Regions from separate parts of the Pseudomonas sp. MH9.3 genome, predicted to be linked through region 3. Evidence: predicted binding sites of a transcription regulator. Region 3 holds the regulator's gene; each other region holds the start of a gene.

Region 1 (5,699 bases), 380 kb from region 3:
AGTTTTGTAGAAGTCAGCGCAGGCACCCTCGTGCATCTGCTGCTGTCCATCAACCGCGCAAGGCTGCTCTCGGCTGCGCCAACCGCGCGAGTATTTATCAATCCCCTGCCCATCATCGTGCCGCCTCCTGCCACCGTATGGGATTTCAGCGATAACACGCTTCAAGGCTGGGTACCCCAGGGGCCCTACGTGGGCGGATTACTGCACGTTATTAACAGCAGCGTGGTGGTGGACCTGCTCATCAGCCAGCCGGTCAGCGCTCACATCATCACGCGTGCAGTACCGGTGACTGCGGGGCGCACTTACGATTTCAGCTTCGAGGTCATTGGCGGCTCTGCTGTCAGCGATGGCTCGGCCTTGTGCATGACGATGAACGGCAGCCGGATTGGCACTGACGTAAAAAACATTACCCAGGCCCAACCACAGACCGGAACCGGGTCATTCACCGCCACCGCGACGACCAGCGTGCGGCTGGGCATTTTCAACCAGACGGTGCCCAGGGGGGCTCATCGCCTGTCCCTGAGCAATATCCGCATGACGCTCAGGCCCTGAGTACGGTTGGCTGAAGGGTCTCGTTTGCTGCGCGCATAAAAAACGGGAGGCCTTTGCAGAGCCTCCCGTTTTTTCAAGTGAACATCACTTGGCCTGGTAAATAATCCCGGGACTGCATTGCACCATCTGGTAATGATCCGGCAGACCGTTGAGTGCCTCCGAAGCACCGAGGAACAGATAGCCGCCGCGCTTGAGGGTGCCGTGGATGCGCAACAGAATGTCTTTCTTTACCTCGGCCGAGAAGTAGATCAGCACGTTGCGGCAAAACACCATGTCGAACTTGCCCAGGCTGGCGTAGCTGTCGAGCAGGTTGAACGAGCGAAACTCCACTCGGCTCTTGATCGGCGCCTTGACCGCCCAGCGTCCCGCGCCCTTGGGGTCGAAGAAACGCTGCAGCCGCTCCGGCGACAGGCCCCGGCCCAGGGCCAGACTGTCGTACTCACCGGTCTTGCAGTTGTTGAGCATGGTGCCGGACAGGTCGGTGGCGACGATCTGCGCACCGGCTTTCAACTGGCCGATATTGGTTCTTTCGAACTCATCGATGGCCATCGAGATCGAGTAGGGCTCCTGCCCCGACGAGCAGGCGGCCGACCAGATACGCAGACGCTGACCCGGGCTGGCCTTGATGGCCTCCGGCAGTACTTTGTTCTTGAGTACCTCGAACGGGTAGGTATCGCGAAACCACAGGGTTTCGTTGGTGGTCATGGCATCGACCACCATTTCCTTGAGCCCGCTGCGCGGTTGGCCCTGGATGCGCTGCACCAACTCGCCCAGCGACTTGATACCCTGCAGCTCCATCAACTTGTTGAGGCGGCTGGATACCAGATATTGCTTGTTTTCACCGAGCAATATGCCACAGGCCTTTTCCAGGAAGACCCGGAACTGTTCGAAATCCAAATTACCCGTAGACAAAGATACCGCCTCTTAAATCGTGTGACCGCCAGGGGAAATCCCCTAGCCGTGATCTGCTGCCTTGATCCGGTCGACTACCCGGGATGCGAGGTCATCAGGGCGGAATTTGGCGAGGAAGTCATCGGCACCGACTTTCTTGACCATGGCCTGATTGAAAACACCCGACAACGAAGTATGCAGGATGATATGCAGTTTTTGCATGCGTGGATCGTTGCGTATCTCGGCCGTCAGGGTATAGCCGTCCATTTCCGGCATCTCGATGTCGGAAATCATCATCAGAAACTCTTCTTCCGGCTTCTTGCCCTCGTCCACCAGCTTGCGCAGGTAGTCCAGGGCCTGGCGACCATCATTGAGGGCCACCACTTCCACGCCGACGGTCTGCAGGCAACGGGTCACCTGCTTGCGCGCCACGGAAGAGTCATCCACGGTCAGCACGCGCAACGAAATCGCCTTGTGCGCCGTGTCGGCATCCACCACGCCCACCGAGATGGTTTCCGAGGTCGGTGCCACTTCGGCGAGGATCTTCTCCACGTCGATGATTTCCACCAACTGGTTATCGACCCGCGTCACTGCCGTGAGGTAGTGATCGCGACCGGTGCCCTTGGGCGGCGGATGGATCTCTTCCCAGTTCATGTTGACGATGCGCTCCACCGAGCGCACCAGGAAACCCTGAGTCTTGGTGTTGTACTCGGTGATGATCACGAACGGGTTCTGGCGGTCCTGCAACCCGGCGGCGCTGGTGGCCAATGCCAGGTCAAGAATCGGAATGGTCGCGCCCCGGATGTTGGCCACGCCACACACCACCGGGCTGGACTTGGGCATGATCGTCAGCTTGGGGCACTGCAGCACTTCTCGCACTTTAAACACGTTGATGCCATACAGCTGCTTGCCGTCCAGACGAAACAGCAGCAACTCGAGGCGATTCTGCCCTACCAGCTGTGTGCGCTGGTTTACTGAATCCATTACACCTGCCATGCCCAGACTCCTACGCTAAAACCTTTGGGGGTGCGACGCGCACTCCACTCTAAACGGCACGAGCTTTGCTATTTATTGGTCATGGACCTTAAAACGACAGTTTCCCGACGCCTTCCAACGTACCGCAGATTGCTTTGCGTCACGCTGGCATTGCTTGCCTTGGGCTCAGGCGCAGCGGCTCGCGCCGACAACGTCACCCTGCCTGATCTCCTTATCGGCGTCACTCAGGGCTTTCTTGAGTTCACTGTAGAAGATTATCTGGCGAGCACACAGACGCCCGGCCGTTATGAGATCGAGGTCAAGCAGCTCGACCCGCGTCTGCGTATGCCGATGTGCGACAAGGAATTGACAGCCAGCCTGGAAAGTCCGGCCCAGCCAATCGGGCGTGTAACGGTAAAAGTACGTTGCGAAGGCGCGTCGCCCTGGACCGTGTTTGTGCCGGCGCAGGTCAAATTGTTCCGCGAAGTGGTAGTCGTGGCGCGGCCGCTGAAACGCACCGGCATTATTGGTTTCGAGGATGTGGTGATGCGTGAACGCGACATCAGTCAGATCAGCCAGGGCTATCTGACCTCGGTCGACCAGGCCATCGGGCAGAAACTTACCCGACCGGTGGTCACCGACCAGGTGATAACCCTGGTGCATCTGGAGCAGGCCGAGGTCATCCGCAAGGGCGATCAGGTAGTGATCTCCGCCAGCAGCGGCGGGCTGAACGTAAGAATGCCGGGGGAAGCGCTGTCCAACGGCGGTATGAGTGAACAGATTCGGGTGAAGAACCTCAACTCCAACCGTGTGATCAAGGCGCGCGTAACGGCGCCCGGGCAAGTGGAGGTGGCTTTATAGAACACTGGTACAGGACGCCGGGTTTTCCTACACTGTGGGCCAGACGCCTGCGCGCGCAGTTTTATTGTCAATCGAGCCTAAAGTTTGTTTGGGTATGGCCGAAAACATGGCAAGCGTCCAAATACCCAGAGGTTTTTTATCATGGTCATCGATTTCAGCCGTTTAAATAACTCCCCGGCGTTGCCAGGTACTACGCGCACCAGCGGCACCAAGGAAAGCGCAGAAGCCAAGGCCCAGCCAGCGCCTGCCGCGAAGACGGAACAGGCCAGCGCCAGCCAGAGCGGGGAATCCGTACACTTGAGCAATGAGGCTCAGCAGTTGCAGAAGGTCACTGACTCGCTGCGCGACCAACCGGTTGTCAACAAGGCCCGCGTGGCCGAATTGAAACAGGCGATCGCCGATGGCAGCTATAAAGTCGACAGCAACCGCGTAGCCAGCAAGCTGCTTAATTTCGAAGCCGAGCGCTAGGCACTGGCCTGCGCCGGGCTTTTGGACGCTTAAACCCCAAGGCCTGCCATGCACCACGACGAAACCTTGCTTGAACTGATCATCGATGATCTGGCGCCGACGCAACAATTGCTCGAGCTGCTCAAAGAAGAATCCCTGGCCCTCTACGGTCGGGACATGCCCTTGCTCGAAGAAATCCTGGCGCGCAAACAATCGTTGATTGTCCTGCTCGAACAGCACGGCAAGAAGCGCAGCCAGATTCTCACCAGCCTCGGCCTGCCGGCCGACCACGACGGTCTCGCCCAGTTGGCCAGCCATTCCTCGGTCGGTGATCAACTGCTGGAGCAGAGCAAAGCGCTCAATCAATTGCTCACCCAGTGCCAGGAAGCCAACCTCCTCAACGGCCAGTCGATCCAGCTGCAGCAAGCTACGACCGCCAACCAGTTGCGCATACTTCATGGCGGTGAGCCACCTGCGCTGTACAACGCTCAGGGTTCCACCTCCCGCCTGGTCAAACCCAGTACCCGTAGCCAAGCCTGACGCTGGTTTGCAGCGCGGCCTATCCAAGGCGCGCCACATACTGGCAAAATGCCGGTTCTTGCGAGTAGTCGTATATTGTCTGGAGATGGAAGAACCGTGTTCAACGCCCTTAATGCGGAAGATGCCCCGCAGCCACCCAAGGTGCTCACCACGCCTCTGGAAATCGCCAGCACGTTGCGGATGCTGCAAGAAAGTCATGACCCGCTGATCATCACCTTCCACGAACGCAGCCAGCGCTTCCAGAGCTACCTGGTGGACGTGGACCGCGACGGCAAAATTCTGGTCATGGACGAAATGATCCCGCGTGACGGCGAGCGCCACCTTGAAAGCGGCGAACCCTTTCGCATCGAGGGCTTCCACGATGGCGTGCGTGTCGCTTGGGAAAGCAAGGGCACCCTCACAATCAGCGAGAAAGACGGCCACCGTATCTATACTGGCAGCATGCCGGACGAGGTGGTTTATCATCAGCGCCGCAACGCCTTCCGCGCCGCGCTGAAGCTGGCGCAACTGGTGAACATCGAGCTGGGTGGCGAAAGGCTCAAATTTCCGGTCAACGGAAAACTGCTGGATATCTCCGCTACCGGCTGCAAACTGCGCTTTGAAGGCGACATCTCCGAGCGTTTGCAACTGGGCCAGGTGTACGACCGGTTTATCGCCGCCCTGCCCTTTGGCAGCATGACTACCTCCGTCGAGTTGCGTCACCTGCATTTCGAAGATCGTATCAATACCACCTTCGCCGGCGTGCGCTTTCATAACATGAGCGGGCTGGTGCAGCGTCAGGTCGAACGGTTTGTGTACCAGCTGCAACGTGAAGCACGTCGGTTCGACAAGGACGACGATTTCTGACAAGCGAATCACGACAAAAAACGGGCAGATCCTGATGGGATCTGCCCGTTTTTGTTTTCAGGGGCGCGCCCTGCTCAGGTCATGAGGGTGTTCGTCCGGGTCCACTGGTTCCGCGGGTTCCTCAGCGCCTGGCTCGTCAACCGGTGACGGCGACTCGGGCTCAGGCTCAGTATCTGCAACCGGCGTCTGCATCTGTTCCTGCACCACCGCCTCGTCCACGCGCGGATCCAGCGCAGCCACCAGTGGCGAGCTGGACATGCTGTCGGGCATCGCTACGTGGTGCAGCGGCGCATCGTCCACCTGATGCAGGTTGGTCACCGCCTTCGGCCGGATACGCCATACGAGGACCAGGGCACACAGGCTGAAAAACGCATACAGCATGTGGCTGCCAAACATCTTCATGACCACACCGGCCAACAGCGGCCCGATGCTGGCACCGACGCCGTAGGTCACCAGTAGCATGGCCGTCAGCGACACACGACGATCACCCTCGACATGATCATTGGAAAACGCCACGGCCAGCGGATACAGGCAGAACTGCACCAGCGAACAGAAAAAGCCAGCAACGAACAACACTTCCAGAGGCA
Region 2 (5,699 bases), 1.8 Mb from region 3:
GTCGGCACCGCCGTTCCCGCCTCCCTGCGCAACAGGGGTCTGCTGGCCTGCTGGTACCTGGTAAGCAACGGCGAGCCCATCAGTGGCCCGCTCCTGTCACTGTCTGACGCAAAACAGCAGCTGCAACAAACGTCGCTTCGCGCTTAAGGCAACGGCAACTTGACCCGCGGCTTGGTCTCCACAAACAGCGCCCAGCTGGACATGAACAGCGCTGCCACCAGCGGACCGATCACGAAGCCGTTGAGGCCAAACACCGACAGACCGCCCAGGGTCGAGATCAGGATCAGGTAGTCCGGCATCTTGGTGTCCTTGCCGACCAGAATCGGGCGCAACACGTTGTCGACCAGGCCGATTACGAACACGCCGAACAGCCCCAGCACCACACCCTGCCAGATCGCCCCGCTGAGCAGGAAGTAAACCGCCACTGGCGCCCAGACAATCCCCGCGCCGACCGCCGGCAACAAAGATAGAAACGCCATCAGCACGGCCCAGAGCAGCGCGCTGGGAATGTCGAGAAACCAGAAAATCAAGCCGCCCAGCGCGCCCTGAGTCACCGCCACCAATACGTTGCCCTTGACCGTCGCCCGCACCACCCGGTTGAACTTCAATTGCAGGCGACGCTTCTGCGGCTCGGCCAGCGGCACCGCGGTACGCACCTTGCGCACCAGCTCCGGGCCATCGCGCAGCAGGAAAAACAGCAGATACAGCATGATGAAAAAGCTCACCAGGAAATCAAACGTACCCTGGCCAAAGCTGAACGCCTGGGACGCAAAAAACTGGCTGCCCTGCATCGCGCCCTTGACGATCTTTTCGCGCAGCCCCTCCAGATTGCCCATGCCAAACCGGTCCAGCAGGTGCTGGAAGTAAGGCGGCAGGAAGTTCTTGAACTGCTCGATATAACCGGCCACATCCAGCTTGCCGCTTTCGATGTTCTTGTACAGCGTGGCGCCCTCCTGCACGAGCAGGGCGCTGGTGATGATCACCGGCAGGATCGCGATCACCAGACACGCCGTCAACGTGGTCAGGGACGTAAGGTTGCGGTTCCAGCCGAATTTCGTCTGCACGCGGCGCTGCATGGGCGCAAAGATGATGCCGAGGATCACTGCCCAGAACACCGCGCCGTAGAACGGCAGCAATATCCAGATGAACGCCACGGTCACCAGGACCAGCATCAGCAGCAGGGTTTTGAATTGAAGGTTGGTCGCGTTCATGTCCGGTCCGTGTGAAAAAAGCGGGGTGCATCCTGCTGCTTAGTCCGCAGCGAATCCTGCGAGTGCCATCTTTGTTGCACTGAGCGTAGCCGCCGTACATCGGTCGATGGCGGCGTTCGCCTCAGAGGGTCATCGCGGCGATCCAGCCGAAGGCCAGCAACGGGATGTTGTAGTGCAGAAAGGTCGGCACCACGGTGTCCCAGATATGGTGATGCTGGCCGTCGATGTTCAGGCCGGAGGTCGGGCCGAGGGTGGAGTCGGAGGCAGGCGAACCGGCGTCGCCCAGCGCGCCGGCCGTGCCGACGATGCACACGATGGCCAGCGGACTGAAGCCCAGTTGCACGCACAGCGGCACGAAGATCGCTGCGAGAATCGGCACCGTGGAAAACGACGAGCCAATGCCCATGGTCACCAGCAGGCCCACCAGCAGCATCAACAACGCCCCCACCCCACGGCTGTGGCCGATGAAGGCCGCCGAGGTTTCCACCAGCGAGCGCACGTCACCGGTGGCCTTGAGCACTTCGGCAAAGCCCGACGAGGCGATCATGATGAAGCCGATCATCGCCATCATTTTCATACCTTCGGTGAACAGATCATCGGTTTCGCGCCAGCGCACGATGCCCGATACCGAGAAGATCAGGAACCCGGCCAAAGCGCCGATGATCATCGAATCCAGCCACAACTGAATGATGAACGCCGAGGCAATCGCCAGGCCGGCCACCAGCAGGGTCAGCGGGTTGTATTGCACGGCCACCTGCTCGACACGCTCGATTTTCTCGAGGTCATACACGCGCTTTTTGCGGTAGCTGACAAACACGGCCACCAGCAGGCCGACCACCATGCCCAGTGCCGGCAGGCCCATGGCGTGGGTGACGTTGACCTGGCTTACGTCCACCCCGCTCTTGGCCACGTTGGCCAGCAGGATCTGGTTGAGAAAGATATTGCCGAAGCCCACTGGCAAGAACATGTACGGCGTGATCAGGCCGAAAGTCATCACGCAGGCGATCAGGCGGCGGTCCAGTTGCAGCTTGGTCAGCACATACAGCAACGGAGGCACCAGCAACGGGATGAACGCGATATGGATCGGCAGGATGTTCTGCGAGGCAATCGCCACCACCCACAGCAGTCCGATCAACAGCCATTTGACGTGGCTGCCACCAGTGGCTTCCTGGCGATCGACCAGCATCAGCGCTTTGTCCGCCAGCGCATGGGCCAAGCCGGATTTGGCAATCGCCACCGCGAAAGCACCGAGCAATGCGTAGGACAGGGCCACGGTCGCACCGCCACCCAAGCCGCCGTTGAACGCCTGAAGCGTGGCCTCGATGCCCAGGCCACCGGTCAAGCCGCCCACCAGCGCGCCAATAATGATGGCGATGACCACATGCACGCGGGACAGGCTGAGCACCAGCATGGTGCCGACCGCGGCGATGACTGCGTTAATCATGGTTACCTCAAGCAGAAACATAAAAAGACAGGCATGCCCGCGCGCGCAGCCAATGAATAGGGCGGCCGGAGAACAGGCGTCAAGGAGGTCTTGTTAGAGGGCGCGCACTTTGCAGCAGGCAGGGCCGCATGTCAAAAAACGGCGCCGTTTTCAGGCTCGATGGATCAGTTGAATAAAGAATCTTTCGCCGCAGCCGACACAGTAGTTCTCTGTGCCTTCAGGTTAAGGATGCTTTTTGATGTCCCTTAGACAACTGTCCATTCAATGGAAAATCACCCTGCTCGCCGGTTTGTGCCTGCTGGGCATCGTCACCCTGCTCGTGGGCCTGTCGCTGTATCGCATGGAACACAGTTCGGCACAGGTCAAGGCGGCCAGCATGCAAATGCTGGATGAGGCGGCGCAGGCTCGCATCGAGGCACAGGGTGAGGGACAGGCACTGAACATTCGCCGGCAGTTCATGGACGCCTACCAGTACGGCCACGGTTTTTCCCGTCAGGTACTGTTCCTGCGCGAACAGGCCGAAAAACGTTTTCTCGACGCCTTCGACACGCGCGAAGACCTGACCCGGCAGGTCAAGGCCGCATTGCAGGCCAACCCCGATCTGCTCGGCCTGTCCCTGGTGTTCGAAAGCAATGCACTGGACGGCAAGGATGAGCTGTTCGCCAATCAGGCCGAACTGGGCAGCAATGAAAAGGGACGTTTCGCGCTGTACTGGTCGCAACCGACACCGGGCAAGATCACCTCCATGGCGCTGCCGGAAAGCGACATGGCCGATGTTTCCGTCGGCCCCAGTGGCGAGAAGGCCAACGCCTGGTTCACGTGCCCGCGCACCACCCTCAAACCTTGCGTGATCGAACCGTATTTTTATGTGATCGACGGGCAAAACGTGCTGATGACCAGCATCGTGTTTCCGCTGATGGTCGATGGCAAGGTCGTCGCTTCACTGTCGGTGGACATCAACCTCAACAGCCTGCAGGCGGTGAGCCAGCAGGCCAGCCAGAAACTGTATGACGGCCAGACCCAGGTCAGTATCCTCAGCCCCACCGGTGTGCTCGCCGGCTACAGCCCGGATGCGAGCAAGCTCAGCCAACGCCTGGACCAGGTCGACCGCACCAGCGGCGCGCAACTGATCAGCGCACTCGCCGGAAGCACCCAGGTACGCAGCCTGCGCGCCGATCATCAATTGAAAGTGCTCGCGCCGTTCACCCCCATTCCAGACGGCAAACCCTGGGGCGTGTTGCTGGATGTGCCGGAAAAAGTCCTGATGGGCCCGGCCGAAGCGCTGAAGGCGCAACTGGATGCCGACAACGCCCGCGGCACCTGGCTGGAGTTAAGCCTGGGCCTGCTGGCCGCCGTGCTCGGCCTGATCCTGGTGTGGCTGATGGCCCGCAGCGTGACGCGGCCGATCCTCGGTGTGGCGCGCATGCTGGAAGATATCGCCAGCGGCGAAGGCGACCTGACCCGCCGCCTGGCCTACGCCAAACAGGATGAGCTGGGGCAACTGGCCGGCTGGTTCAACCGTTTCCTCGACAAGCTGCAACCGATTATTGCCGAGGTCAAACGCTCGGTGCAGGACGCCCGCGGCACCGCTGACCAATCCGCCGCGATTGCCACTCAGACCAGCGCCGGCATGGAACAGCAGTATCGCCAGGTCGATCAGGTGGCCACCGCCTCCCATGAGATGAGCGCCACCGCGCAGGACGTGGCCCGCAGTGCCGCTCAGGCCGCCCAGGCCGCACGCGATGCCGACCAGGCGACCCGCGAAGGCCTGACGGTGATCGACCGCACCACGCGTAATATCGGTGAGCTTGCCGCTGATATGAGCACCGCCATGGCTCAGGTCGAAGGCCTGGCCGTCAACAGCGAGAAAATCGGCTCGGTGCTGGAAGTGATTCGCGCCATTGCCGAGCAGACCAACCTGCTGGCGCTGAACGCTGCCATTGAGGCCGCCCGCGCCGGTGAGGCCGGTCGCGGCTTTGCGGTGGTGGCCGACGAAGTGCGCAACCTGGCGCGACGCACTCAGGAGTCGGTGGAAGAAACCCGGCGGGTGATCGAGCAGTTGCAAGGCGGCACTGAAACCGTGGTGGGCGCCATGGGCAACAGCTATCGCCAGGCCCAGGGCAGCGTCGAACAGGTCGGCCAGGCGGTGACCGCACTGCGTCAGATTGGCGAGGCGGTCACGGTGATCAGCGACATGAACCTGCAGATCGCCAGCGCCGCAGAAGAACAAAGCGCGGTGGCCGAGGAGATCAACAGCAACGTGGCGACGATCCGGGATGTCACCGAATCCTTGTCGGAGCAGGCCAATGAGTCGGCGCGGGTGAGCCAGGCATTGAACAGCCTGGCCAATCAGCAACAGGGGTTGATGGATCAGTTCAGGGTGTAAGCCTCAGGAGGCAACGGCACCAGCAGCCTCCGTGGCGAGCGGGCTTGCCCTAATGCCGTTCAGTTAAGCGCAGATTCCCTGTGGCGAGCAGGCTTGTCCTGCGTTGGGCTGCGCAGCAGCCCCAGGCGCTGAGCCGTATCAGGTACACCGCGTTTTGCTCGATGGGGGGCGCTTCGCACCCCAACGCGGGGCAAGCCCGCTCGCCACAACAAGCCTGCTCACCACTGGGATGTGGCTGCCTGAAATAGCGCGTACGCAGTCATTACTTCAGCTTGAGCGCTTCCCCCGCACCTTGGTTTTTGGCAACTCAGGAATGGCGTTTGGGTAGCTCGATCAGTACCTTCAGGCCACCCAATTCGGATTCCTGCAACTGCAACACCCCTCCCCACACCTCGGCGATATCACGCACGATGCCCAGGCCCAGGCCGTGGCCGTCGATCTGTTCGTCCAGGCGGGTACCACGGCTCAGCACTTGCTGCCGCTGGGCCTCGGGAATACCCGGGCCGTCATCTTCCACGGCCAGCAGGTAACTCTTTTCGGTTTCGCTGATCGTCAGCCGTACGTCGGCATCCGCCCATTTGCAGGCGTTGTCCAGCAGGTTGCCGAGCAGCTCCAGCAAATCTTCGCGGTCCCACGGCAGTTGCAGTCCGGGAGCAAC
Region 3 (5,699 bases):
GCCGCCGATATGCGTCAGGCCATGAAACTGGTGCGTGATGAGCTGGGCGCCGATGCTGCCATTATCGGCAACCGCCGCATCGCCGGCGGTGTGGAGCTGACGGCTGCCCTGGATTACACCCCCCAGGCCCTGGCGCCACGCGTGCCGAACATGGAACTCGAAGACGAGCTGCGCAAAACCGCCTCGCGCATTGTGTCGGCCCAGGCCGAGCTGAGCATGCGCGGCGACAGCGACACCACCACCAATCGCCAGCTGTTCGCCGGCCTGCCGCTGACTGCTGCCGAGCCGCTGGTGGAGCCGACTTTCGTTGAGCCGCCGCGTCCTGCCGCACCGGCCCCGGCTGCCGCCGTCGACCAGCGCGTCTTCGATTCGATGCGCTTTGAACTCAACGGCCTGCGCGAACTGCTCGAAGTACAACTGGGCTCGCTGGCCTGGAACCAGTTGCAAGGCAGCAAGCCGCAACAGGCCAACCTGTGGCGTCGCCTGCAACGCATCGGCCTGTCCGGCCCGCTGTCGCGCGACCTGCTGGCGCTGACCGGCAACATCGAGGAGCCCCGTCAGGCCTGGCGCATGCTGTTGGCGCACCTGGCGCGGATGATCGCCACCCCGGAAATCGAACCCCTCGAAGAGGGCGGTGTGATCGCCATGGTCGGCCCTGCCGGCATGGGCAAAACCACCACCCTGGCCAAGCTGGCCGCCCGTTACGTGCTCAAGTACGGCGCCAACAACATCGCGCTGGTGAGCATGGACAGCTACCGCATTGGCGCCCAGGAACAGCTCAAGACCCTCGGCCGCATTCTCAATGTGCCGGTGACCCACGTCGACCCGGGCCAGTCCCTGGCCAACGCCCTCGACCCGCTGCTGCGCAAGCGCGTGGTGCTGATCGACACCGCCGGCCTGCAAGCCAGCGATCCGGCGTTGCGCATGCAGCTGGAAAGCCTGGCCGGCCGTGGGATCAAGTCGAAAAATTACCTGGTGCTTGCAACCACCAGCCAGAAACAGGTTCTTACCGCTGCGTATCACAGTTACAAGCGCTGCGGTCTGGCCGGCTGCATCCTCACCAAGCTCGACGAAACCGCGAGCCTGGGCGAAGTACTGAGCCTGGCAATCAGTCATGAATTACCGGTCGCCTACCTGACCGACGGCCCGCGAATCCCGGATGATCTGCATCTGCCGCGTCGTCATCAGTTGGTCAGCCGTGCCGTGAGTGTGCAAATGCAAGACGAGCCTAGCGAGGAAGCGATGGCTGATATGTTCGCCGACCTTTACCACAACCCGGCAAAACGGGTCGGTTGAGGCAGGATGAACACCGTGAAATGTACCTACATCGATGGTCTGCAAGCGATTCAAGCGGCCAAGCCATGTAGCCTGCGTCTAAGCAAGACAAGGTAAAGAAATAAAATGGGCAGCATGCATCCCGTACAGGTGATCGCGGTGACCGGCGGCAAAGGTGGCGTCGGGAAAACTAACGTGTCAGTGAATTTGTCCCTGGCCCTGGCAGAGCTTGGCCGTCGCGTCATGCTGCTGGACGCTGACCTGGGCCTGGCGAACGTGGACGTTCTGCTGGGGCTGACCCCCAAACATACCCTTGCCGATGTGATCGAAGGGCGCTGTGAGCTGCGCGATGTGCTGCTGCAGGGGCCCGGCGGGATCCGCATCGTGCCGGCTGCCTCCGGCACCCAGAGCATGGTGCACCTGAGCCCGGCGCAGCATGCCGGCCTGATCCAGGCGTTCAGCGATATCGGCGACAACCTCGACGTACTGGTGATCGACACCGCCGCCGGCATCGGCGAGTCCGTGGTCAGCTTTGTGCGCGCCGCGCAGGAAGTGCTGCTGGTGGTGTGCGACGAGCCCACTTCGATCACCGACGCCTACGCCCTGATCAAACTGCTTAACCGTGACTACGGCATGAACCGCTTCCGCGTGCTGGCCAACATGGCCCAGAGCCCGCAGGAAGGGCGCAACCTGTTCGCCAAGCTGACCAAGGTCACGGATCGTTTTCTCGATGTCGCCCTGCAATACGTTGGCGCAGTTCCCTACGACGAATGCGTGCGAAAGGCTGTGCAAAAACAGCGTGCGGTCTACGAAGCATTCCCGCGTTCCAAGTGTGCGCTGGCATTCAAGGCGATTGCCCAGAAGGTCGATACCTGGCCGCTGCCCGCCAACCCGCGTGGGCATCTGGAGTTCTTCGTCGAGCGATTGGTGCATCAGACAAGCGCGGGTCCTGTGCTATGACATCCAGCGGCTACAACCTCTATAAAAAATCGGCACGCGACAGCCAGGGCGAATTGATCGAGCGCTATGCGCCGCTGGTCAAGCGCATTGCCTATCACCTGCTGGCGCGCCTTCCGGCCAGTGTGCAGGTCGAAGACCTGATCCAGGCCGGCATGATCGGCCTGCTCGAAGTGTCGACCAAGTACGACGCGAGCAAGGGCGCCAGTTTCGAGACGTATGCGGGTATTCGCATACGTGGCGCGATGCTCGATGAAGTGCGTAAAGGGGATTGGGCGCCGCGTTCGGTGCACCGCAATACGCGGATGGTCAGTGACGCAATTCGCTCAATTGAAGCAAAAACCGGTCGCGACGCTAAAGATCACGAAGTTGCGGCCGAACTCCAATTGAGTCTCGATGATTATTACGGGATTTTGAACGATACCTTGGGCAGCCGCCTGTTCAGTTTCGACGACCTGTTGCAGGACGGCGAACACGAAGGGCTGCACGAGGACGGCGCGAGTGCGCATATGGAACCGTCACGCGACCTGGAAGATGAACGTTTCCAGGGCGCACTGGCGGAAGCCATTGCCAACTTGCCGGAGCGTGAGCGCCTGGTCCTGGCGCTGTACTACGACGAAGAGCTGAACCTCAAGGAAATCGGTGAGGTCCTGGGGGTCAGCGAATCGCGTGTCAGCCAGTTGCATAGCCAGTGCGCAGCCCGTTTGCGGGGGCGTTTGGGAGAGTGGCGCGCGCGCTGACAGGCAGTGTGGGGACACTGCAGACGATACCGCGAGGGTCACGACCTTCGCGGGGTCGACCCGTGGTGGACCCGGCAGTCCTTTTTGTGTAACGCCTGTTGATTGAAATGGCGCGTCCAGGTGCTGGGCGCGTTTAAGACTGCTTGGAGGTCGAATTGGACAAGAACATGAAAATCCTCATCGTTGATGACTTCTCAACGATGCGGCGGATCATAAAAAACCTGTTGCGTGACCTTGGGTTCACAAACACGGTCGAGGCGGACGACGGCATTACGGCGATTCCGATCCTCAACAGCGGCAGCATCGACTTTCTGGTAACCGACTGGAACATGCCGGGCATGACTGGCATCGACTTGTTGCGCCATGTGCGCGCCGACGAAAAGCTGCGCAGCCTGCCTGTACTGATGGTGACCGCCGAAGCCAAGCGTGAACAGATTATCGAAGCCGCCCAGGCCGGGGTAAACGGTTACGTGGTCAAGCCATTCACTGCATTGGCGCTAAAAGAGAAGATCGAAAAAATCTTCGAACGCATCCACGGCTAATGCCATCGCGGGGGAGCTATGGAGCATAAAGAAACAACATTGGGCGATTTTGAGTCGACCCTGAAAAAACATGCTCACCAGTTGGTCGACAGCCTTGAAAAAGGTCATTTCGGCGACGCGGTGCAGTTGATCCATGAGCTTAACCAGACCCGTGACCGCGGCCTGTACCAGGAAGTGGGCAAGCTCACGCGCGAGCTGCACAGTGCGATCGTCAATTTCCAGATTGACCCGCACATGCCCCAGGCCGAAGAAATTTCGCAGATCACCGATGCCACCGAACGCCTGTCCTATGTGGTCAAGCTGACCGAAGCGGCGGCCAACCGCACCATGGACCTGGTGGAAAACGCCACGCCTCTGGTCAATGGCATGGCCACCGAGGCTCAAGCGCTTAGCCACGACTGGGGCCGCTTCATGCGTCGCGAAGTCGGTGCTGAAGAGTTTCGTGAACTGGCCCGTCGGGTCGACGGTTTTCTGTCGCGCAGCGAACAGGAAAACCGCACGGTGGCGAGCAACCTCAACGATATTTTGCTGGCCCAGGATTACCAGGACCTCACCGGTCAAGTGATCAAGCGCGTGACCCAACTGGTCACCGAAGTGGAAAGCAACCTGCTCAAACTGGTGCTCATGGCCGGGCAGGTCGATCGTTTTGCCGGCATCGAACATGACCGCGCGGCGATCCTCTCGGAAAAAGATCCACAAAAACATCTCGCCAAGGGTGAAGGTCCGCAGATTCATGCCGATAAACGTGAAGACGTTGTGTCAGGTCAGGATGATGTCGATGACCTGTTATCCAGTTTAGGCTTCTAAGGAGCACCCACATGAGCTTCGGCGCCGATGAAGAAATCCTTCAGGATTTCCTTGTAGAGGCCGGCGAAATTTTAGAGCAACTGTCCGAACAACTGGTCGAGCTGGAAAGCCGACCGGATGATGCGAACCTGCTCAATGCAATTTTTCGCGGTTTTCACACTGTAAAAGGGGGCGCCGGCTTCCTCCAGCTCCATGAGCTGGTTGAGTGCTGCCACATCGCCGAGAACGTGTTCGACATCCTGCGCAAGGGTGAACGGCAGGTCGACTCGGAGTTGATGGACGTGATTCTCGAAGCACTGGATGCGGTCAACGGCATGTTCAGCGAAGTGCGTGAACGTGCCCCGATCACCGCCGCCACTCCGGAACTGCTGGCCGCCCTGGCGCGCCTGGCAGAGCCGGCTGCCGAGGCGCCGGCCGTACAAGCTGCACCTGCGCCGGTGGCCGAGCCTGAGCCCGAGGCGGATGTCACCGACAGCGAGTTCGAACAGTTGCTCGATTCGCTCAACGCCGTGAAGGCCGAGGCCGAAGCACCGCAGACGCCACAGCCAGCGGTTGCTGCACCTGCCGCGCCAACCAGCGAAGACATCACCGACGCCGAGTTCGAATCGCTGCTCGACCAGTTGCATGGCAAGGGTCAGTTCGCTGCCGACGCCGTGGCACCGGTCGCCGCGCCGCCCGCAGCCGCAGCGAGCGCCAGCACCGATATCACCGATGACGAATTCGAAGCCTTGCTCGATCAATTGCACGGCAAGGGCACCTTTGCTGTCGATGCCTTGCCGGAAGTCGCCGCGACGGCGCCTGCCGCCGCGCCAGCCGCTCCGGCAGCCAGCGCAGCACCGGCCGGCGACGGGTTGATCAGCGATCACGAATTCGAGGCGTTGCTCGACGAATTGCACGGCAAGGGCAAGTTCACCGAAGTGGCCCCGGCCGCAGCGGCGACTGCTGCGCCTGTGGCCGCCAAATCTGCACCTGCACCTGCACCTGCACCGGCAGCCGCTCCAGCCGCCAAGCCCGCACCGGCACCTGCCGCAGCACCTGCACGCGCCCCGGCTGCCGCCGTGGCCGAAAAGCCGGTCACCACCGAAGCCGAGACCACCGTACGGGTAGACACCGCGCGCCTGGACGACATCATGAACATGGTGGGCGAACTGGTGCTGGTGCGTAACCGCCTGGTGCGCCTGGGCCTGAGCAGTGGCGACGAAGCCATGCAAAAGGCCGTGTCGAACCTCGACGTGGTCACCGCCGACCTGCAGACCGCGGTGATGAAAACGCGCATGCAGCCGATCAAGAAAGTCTTTGGCCGCTTCCCGCGTCTGGTTCGCGACCTGGCACGCCAGCTCAAGAAAGAAATCAACCTGGAACTGGTGGGCGAAGAAAC

The links. Region 3 encodes FliA, which starts transcription of late flagellar genes. Its sites were predicted from a motif close to CTAAAGTTTNNNNNNNNNNNGCCGNTAA; they were not measured.
Region 1: flgM (flagellar biosynthesis anti-sigma factor FlgM) is a predicted target of FliA. The motif match lies at 3,357-3,384, and genes of this name have one in related genera.
Region 2: RHM60_RS00460 (methyl-accepting chemotaxis protein) is a predicted target of FliA. The motif match lies at 2,828-2,855, and genes of this name have one in related genera.

The regions. Positions count from the first base shown of each region.
Region 1 is NZ_CP133785.1:2,259,521-2,265,219, forward strand. It holds gene RHM60_RS09705 (hypothetical protein) at 1-552, shown strand, start outside; gene cheR (protein-glutamate O-methyltransferase CheR) at 637-1,464, opposite strand; gene RHM60_RS09715 (chemotaxis protein CheV) at 1,507-2,439, opposite strand; gene flgA (flagellar basal body P-ring formation chaperone FlgA) at 2,521-3,279, shown strand; gene flgM (flagellar biosynthesis anti-sigma factor FlgM) at 3,421-3,747, shown strand; gene RHM60_RS09730 (flagella synthesis protein FlgN) at 3,796-4,266, shown strand; gene RHM60_RS09735 (flagellar brake protein) at 4,363-5,112, shown strand; gene RHM60_RS09740 (MFS transporter) at 5,170-5,699, opposite strand, start outside.
Region 2 is NZ_CP133785.1:104,961-110,659, reverse strand. It holds gene RHM60_RS00475 (hypothetical protein) at 1-147, shown strand, start outside; gene RHM60_RS00470 (AI-2E family transporter) at 144-1,211, opposite strand; gene RHM60_RS00465 (Na+/H+ antiporter family protein) at 1,333-2,652, opposite strand; gene RHM60_RS00460 (methyl-accepting chemotaxis protein) at 2,894-5,041, shown strand; gene RHM60_RS00455 (sensor histidine kinase) at 5,349-5,699, opposite strand, start outside.
Region 3 is NZ_CP133785.1:1,881,750-1,887,448, reverse strand. It holds gene flhF (flagellar biosynthesis protein FlhF) at 1-1,296, shown strand, start outside; gene fleN (flagellar synthesis regulator FleN) at 1,402-2,235, shown strand; gene fliA (RNA polymerase sigma factor FliA) at 2,232-2,972, shown strand; gene RHM60_RS07975 (chemotaxis response regulator CheY) at 3,140-3,514, shown strand; gene RHM60_RS07970 (protein phosphatase CheZ) at 3,533-4,321, shown strand; gene RHM60_RS07965 (chemotaxis protein CheA) at 4,333-5,699, shown strand, end outside.